2 linked regions of the Humidesulfovibrio mexicanus genome follow. The main gene of each other region encodes a partner of the protein of the gene in region 2 in a complex. Links are inferred from orthologs where the notes say so. Each region holds a gene or a part of one and is shown on either strand. Other genes may lie near its edges. The genes, in order: tig and rpsG.

Region 1 (3,146 bases), 350 kb from region 2 along the record:
GGTGTCGATGATGCCGTATTCCAGGGCCTCGCCCGCAGTCATGAAGTAGTCACGCTCGGTGTCCTTTTCAATGCGCTCCAGGCTCTGTCCGGTGTGCCCGGAGAGAATGCCGTTCAGCTCCTCGCGCATACGCAAAATCTCGCGGGCCTGGATGCCGATGTCGGTCGCCTGTCCCTGCGCGCCGCCCAGCGGCTGGTGAATGAGGATGCGGCTGTGCGGCAAAGCGTAGCGCATTCCCTTTTCGCCAGCACACAGAAGCAGGGCTGCCATGCTGGCGGCCTGACCCATGCACAAGGTGGCCACAGGCGGCGCTATGTACTGCATGGTGTCGTATATCGCCATTCCGGCGGTCACCACGCCCCCCGGCGAGTTGATATACATGTAGATTTCTTTTTCAGGATCCTCGGACTCAAGAAAAAGAAGCTGTGCGCACACGAGGCTGGCCACGTGGTCGTCGATGGAGCTGCCGAGCAGGATGATGCGGTCCTTGAGCAGGCGCGAATAAATGTCATAGGCGCGCTCGGTGCGGCCGGTGGTCTCAATGACGATGGGGACTGCGGGCATGGGCGGCTCCTTGCTGTGCTTCTTCCCGCGGGATGGCGCGCATCCCATTGGGCGTCCGCTGTGGGATTCATCGGCAATTTTCTTTCAATACCATATGCCGACTTGTAGGATAATGGTTTGTCGGCGTCCGTCAATACATGCGATGGTGCAGCGCGGCAAACGTGACGCCTGAAACCGTGACGCGGCGACCGGTTACAAGGCCGGCCGCCGCGCATGAATCAAACACTTTGGCGCAAAACGCGACCCAAGGCTACTCCTTGGGGGTCTCGGCCTTCTTGGCGCGGGTGCGCTTGGGCTTGGCCGGCGCCTCCTCCTTCTTCTCCTCCGCAGCGGCTGCTGCAACCTCGGTCTTTGCCGCACGGGCGTAAACCAGCTCAATGGCCTTGTCGGCAAGGATGCGGTCCTTCAGCGGGAAGATGAGATTGTTTTCCTCGTAGTACTGCTTCACGGAAAGCAGATCCTGGCCATGCTGGCGGGCAACCTGGGTCAACGCCACGTCGATTTCCTCGGACTTGACATCAAGGTTTTCCTTCTTGGCGATGGCCAGCAGCATGATCTCTCCGCGGACGGCCTCCTCGGCCTGGGCGCGGTGCGCCTCGCGCAACTCCTCCAAGGACTTGCCAAGGGCGGACAGGCTCTTGCCCTGGCGGTCGAGCTTCTGCTCAAGGTCGGCGAGCAAACGATCGATGCGGTTTTCAACCATGCTGGGCGGCAGAGGATACTCCACCTTCGCCACCAGCTGGTCCAGAAGCTTCTTCTGCGCCATGGACTTGTTCAATTGCTCACGGCTTTGCAGGTAGCTCTTCTCAATGGCTTCGCGCATCTTCTCAACGGACTCGAAGCCCCCGGCCCGCTTGGCCACCTCATCGGTGAGCTCGGGCAGAATACGCTCCTTGATGGCGTGCAGCGTGGCGCGCATGGTGAGCGTCTGTCCAGCCATGGCGGGATTGATGAAATCCTCCGGGAAGGTGATCTCGCATTCCCCGTTCTCGCCTGGCTTGAGGGTTTTGAGCAGATCCTCAAACTCGGGCAGGGCCTGCTTTTCGCCAATGGTCAGCTCGAAATTCTCTGCCTGAATGCCCTGGTACACCTCGCCGTCCTTGTAGGCGCCGAAGGTGATGACCACAATATCCCCTTCCTTGGCCAAACGGACCTCGGAAATGGGCTTCACTGTGGCGGCATTGCTCAAAATGCGCTGTTCGACTTCCGTGATCTCCTCCGGCTTCACCTCGGCCTTTTCAACGTCCACGGCCAAGCTTTCGTAATCCGGCAAGGGGAAGTCCGGCGCGACTTCAAATTCGATGGAATAATTGAGCTCCTGGTCGCGGACCAGTTCCTTCGCGTCCACATCGATACGCGACAGGGGCATGACGCCCAAGGACCCAAGGGCCTCGTTGATCTGGTAGTTCACCAGATCGGTTGTGGCCTCCTGGTAGATCTGCGTCCGATACTTGCTTTCAACCACGGAGGATGGGGCCTTGCCGCGACGGAAGCCCTTGATCTCGTAACGGTGGCGGTACAGGGCCACGGCGGTGGAAAGGGCGGCGTTGACCTCCTCCACCGGGACCGTGATGTTGATTTTGCGCTTCACCGGAGAAAGTTCTTCAACCTTGTATTCCATTGACTTGCCGTCCTCCTGGGATGTCAGCCCGCATCATGGACGCGGGACGCGTTTTTGTGTTCTTGGTGCGAGAGGAGAGACTCGAACTCTCACGGACGCGGCCGCTGGATCCTAAGTCCAGTGCGTCTACCAATTCCGCCACTCTCGCCCTGCGGGCCTCCGAAAGCACCGCCAAAAGTCCTGTTAGATAAGCGGGGGGCGGCAAACTGTCAACACGCGCGGAGCGAAGGAACACGCACTGCTACAAGAGGTCCAGCACGCGCCGGACCTTGCCGATGAGTTCGTTGGGGGCCGTGGCCAGGATGCGGATCATGGCCTCCTTGCCCGTTCCTCCACCGTCCACAACGGCGTCCACGGCGTGAGGATCGGGCGAAGCGTCCAACGCGGCCTGGGTGCCCCAATCCATGGTGCCCCCCTCGTGGCCCAAACCGTCTGTCGGCTCGTCGCCGCGGTCGAAACTGGCGCAGACGAGGCCCGCACGGCGCACCGCGACCAACACCGAGTCGTTGCACGCGATATTGAGGGCGCAGCAAAGCCTTGAATTGGACTTGCGGGCCGCAAGAAGCACGCGGGCCATGTGCGAGGAGGCGCCGAATTCCGGACCGCCCGCGAGGATCACCTCGCCGCGACGCGTGCAGGTAATGCGCCCGGCGAATCCGGCGATGTCCATGGCCGACATGGCATAGGGCAACGCCAAAACAAGATTGGAACGCACTTCGGGGATAAGTTTGGCGAACCGGGGCAGCAGGGAAAGCACCCTGCCCGTCTCGGCCAGTTCGTCCAGAGTGGCCAGTCGGGCCTGCTCCCGCAGCAAAGGAACGGCGTGGTTGGGGGATCCTCCACCAGCGCCGACGGAGTAGCTGGCCCGCAATGCGGCCTGCAGGTACTGCTGCGCCTTGCGCACGCTTGCAAGCATGTCGTGGCCCTTGCCCAGACTGGCGGCAATGGCGGCCGAAAGCGT
Region 2 (3,144 bases):
GCCGCCAGCCGGATTCGGCTCGATCTCGATGACGACGTGACCATACTGGCCACGGCCGCCGGTCTGCTTGGCGTGCTTCATGTCAGCCTTGGCAGGCTTGGTGATGGTTTCGCGGTAGGCCACGCGGGGAGCGCCAACATTGGCGTTCACGTTGAACTCGCGCAGCAGGCGGTCAACGATGATTTCAAGGTGCAGTTCGCCCATGCCCGCGATAAGGGTCTGGCCGGTTTCCTCGTCGCCCTTGACGCGGAAGGAGGGGTCCTCCTTGGTCAGCTTGGCGAGGCTCTGGGAGAGCAGGTCGCGGTCGGCCTTGGTCTTGGGCTCGATGGCGACCTCGATGACCGGCTCGGGAACATCCAGGGACTCAAGGACCACGGGGGCCTTGAGGTCGGCCAGGGTGTCGCCGGTGGAGACGCTCTTCAAGCCGACGGCGGCGACGATGTCTCCGGCGAGGGCTTCCTTGATTTCCTCACGCTTGTTGGCGTGCATCTTCAAGAGGCGGCCGATGCGCTCCTTCTTGCCATTGCCCGCGTTCACAACGGTGGCGCCGGACTCGATGCGGCCGGAATACACGCGCAGGAAGGTCAAGTGGCCGACAAAGGGGTCGGTCATGAGCTTGAAGGCCAGTGCGGCCAGGGGCTTGCCCGCGTCGCAGGGGCACTCGATCTTCTCTTCCTCGTTGTCGGGATTGGCGCCGACCATGGGAGGAATGTCGATGGGCGAAGGCAGGTAGTCCACAACGGCGTCCAGCAGGGGCTGCACACCCTTGTTGCGGAAGGCGGTGCCGCACAGCACCGGGCATATCTTCATGGCGATGGTGGCGCTGCGGATGCCCTGGATGATCTCGTCGACGGAGAGTTCATCCCCGGCGAGGTACTTCTCCATCAGGGCCTCGTCTTCCTCGACCACGGCCTCCAGCATCACCTGACGCAGTTCGTCGTACTTGTCCTTGAGATCGGCGGGAACCTCAACAATGTCGAAGCTCGCCCCCTTATCGGTGTTGTCGCCATAGACGATGGCGTTGCCGCGCACCAAGTCCACCATGCCGGTGTACTGGTCCTCGCTGCCGATGGGGATGTGCAGCGGAACGGGCTTGGCGCCCAGGCGATCGCGGATCATGTCCACGCAGCGGAAGTAGTTCGCGCCCACGCGGTCCATCTTGTTCACGAAGGCGATGCGAGGCACCCGGTAGCGGTCGGCCTGGCGCCACACGGTCTCGGACTGGGGCTCCACGCCGGCCACGGCGTCGAACACGGCCACGGCGCCGTCGAGCACGCGGAGGCTGCGCTCGACTTCCATGGTGAAGTCGACGTGGCCCGGGGTATCGATGATGTTGACGCGGTGCTCGCGCCAGAAGCAGGTGGTGGCGGCGCTGGTGATGGTGATGCCGCGCTCCTGCTCCTGCACCATCCAGTCCATGGTGGCCTGGCCGTCATGGACTTCGCCGATCTTGTGGGACACGCCGGTATAATAGAGGATGCGCTCGGTGGTCGTGGTCTTTCCGGCGTCAATGTGGGCCATGATGCCGATGTTGCGCTGCCTCTCGCTGGGGACGACTTTGGACACGTGTGCTCTCCGTGACTACCAGCGGTAGTGGGCGAAGGCTTTGTTGGCCTCGGCCATCTTGTGGGTTTCTTCCTTCTTCTTCACGGCGCCGCCGCGATTGTTGAAGGCGTCCAGCAGCTCGCCGGACAGACGGTCGACCATGCCCTTCTCGCCGCGGGAGCGGGAGTAGCTGATGACCCAGCGAATGGCCAGGGCGCTCTGGCGGTCGGGACGCACCTCCATGGGCACCTGGTAGGTGGCGCCGCCAACGCGGCGGCTCTTCACCTCGGTGTGGGGGCGCACATTGTCCAGCGCCTTTTCAAAGGCGCGGATGGGATCTTCCTTGCTCTTCTCGCCAAGCATTTCGAGGGCGCTGTAGAAGATGCGCTCAGCGGTGCTCTTCTTGCCGTCGTACATGAGGCGGTTGATGAACTTGGCGGCCATGCGGCTGCCGTAGACCGGATCAGGCAGGACCTGACGCTTGGTGACGGGACCTTTGCGGGGCATGTTCTCTCTCCTTCCCTGGCGTTACTTCGGGCGCTTGGCGCCGTACTTGGAACGGCCCTGGCGACGATCGGACACGCCGGCGGTGTCGAGCGTGCCGCGGATGATGTGGTAACGGACACCGGGAAGGTCCTTCACGCGGCCGCCGCGGATGAGCACAACCGAGTGCTCCTGAAGGTTGTGACCCTCGCCGGGAATGTACGCGGTGACCTCGATGCCGTTGGTCAGGCGCACGCGGGCGACCTTACGCAAGGCCGAGTTCGGCTTCTTGGGCGTGGTGGTGTACACGCGGGTGCACACGCCGCGGCGCTGCGGACATTCCAGCAGTGCCGGGGTCTTCTTGCGCTTGCCGATCTGTTTGCGCGACTTGCGGATCAACTGGCTGATAGTAGGCATGAACCCTCCGAAAAATTGCTTAAATACAATGCAAGAGGACCGCTCTTATTCCGGAAGCGGCCCGTTGTCAAGCCCCTCGCCACTTCCCCGGGGGCGGGAAGATGGGCGGGCGCCTGTGCAAGGGCCCGCCCTTTCTGTCGTTCTACGCCTGATCGCCAGGCGTCCTAAATCGGTTCAATGAGCAGCGGGTCGTCTTCCAAGTCCTCAAGGAACTTGTCGGGACGCTCCGGCTGGTCGGGCACGGTGATCTCGGCGTCGGCGTACTGGCGATAGCCGGTGCCGGCCGGAATCAACCGTCCCACGATGACGTTCTCCTTCAGGCCGCGCAAGGCGTCGCTTTTTCCGGAAAGAGAGGCCTCGGTAAGCACCTTGGTCGTCTCCTGGAAGCTTGCGGCGGAGATGAAGGAATCCGTGGACAACGACGCCTGGGTAATGCCCAGCACAAGCGTTTCCGCAGTCGCGGGAGCGCCGCCCTTGGCGATGACGGCGCTGTTCTCTTCCATGAAGCGCACCTTGTCAACCTGCTCGCCGATGAGGAAGCTGGTATCGCCCGGATCAAGAATGCTCACCTTCTTGAGCATCTGCCGCACGATGATCTCGATGTGCTTGTCGTTGATGTTAACGCTCTGCACGCGGTAGACGTTCTGCACTTCCTCCACAAGATAGCGGGCCAGATACTTCTCGCCCTTGATCTTGAGA

Evidence for each region.
Region 1: the proteins of rpsG (region 2) and tig are in contact, whole or in part, in a crystal structure (PDB 3GTY), measured with the Thermotoga maritima proteins. The link is inferred for Humidesulfovibrio mexicanus from one-to-one orthologs. Residues at the interface, in WP_004081843.1 of Thermotoga maritima: Lys34, Lys52, Lys55, Glu59, Arg62, Gln63, Glu66, Asn67, Lys69, Val71, Arg95, Ala109, Lys110, Lys111, Gly112, Arg113, Pro114, Glu117, Glu121, Ile124, Ala125, Tyr127, Asn128, Asn129, Thr130, Gly131, Lys135, Asp139, Arg142, Met143; in WP_004081061.1 of Thermotoga maritima: Glu122, Val124, Val129, Leu130, Tyr133, Glu188, Gly259, Ile262, Tyr263, Glu266, Ser270, Glu273, Gln274, Glu277, Arg308, Gln311, Ile312, Ser315, Tyr316, Glu325, Arg329, Arg336, Leu363, Phe366, Trp367, Arg373, Leu377, Arg381, Leu384, Glu387.

The regions. Positions count from the first base shown.
Region 1 is NZ_FZOC01000001.1:133,060-136,205, forward strand. What follows is about bases 1-2,829. They hold tig (trigger factor), read right to left. Parts: upstream 2,186-2,829; coding sequence 815-2,185; downstream 1-814. Other genes in these bases: clpP (ATP-dependent Clp endopeptidase proteolytic subunit ClpP), read right to left, coding at 1-564; thiD (bifunctional hydroxymethylpyrimidine kinase/phosphomethylpyrimidine kinase), read right to left, coding at 2,427-2,829. Also shown: more of thiD, read right to left, coding at 2,830-3,146. UniProt on the Bacillus subtilis protein: Involved in protein export. Acts as a chaperone by maintaining the newly synthesized protein in an open conformation. Functions as a peptidyl-prolyl cis-trans isomerase.
Region 2 is NZ_FZOC01000001.1:483,841-486,984, forward strand. The notes cover bases 318-3,144. They hold rpsG (30S ribosomal protein S7), read right to left. Parts: upstream 2,053-3,144; coding sequence 1,582-2,052; downstream 318-1,581. Other genes in these bases: fusA (elongation factor G), read right to left, coding at 318-1,566; rpsL (30S ribosomal protein S12), read right to left, coding at 2,074-2,445; rpoC (DNA-directed RNA polymerase subunit beta'), read right to left, coding at 2,610-3,144. Also shown: more of fusA, read right to left, coding at 1-317.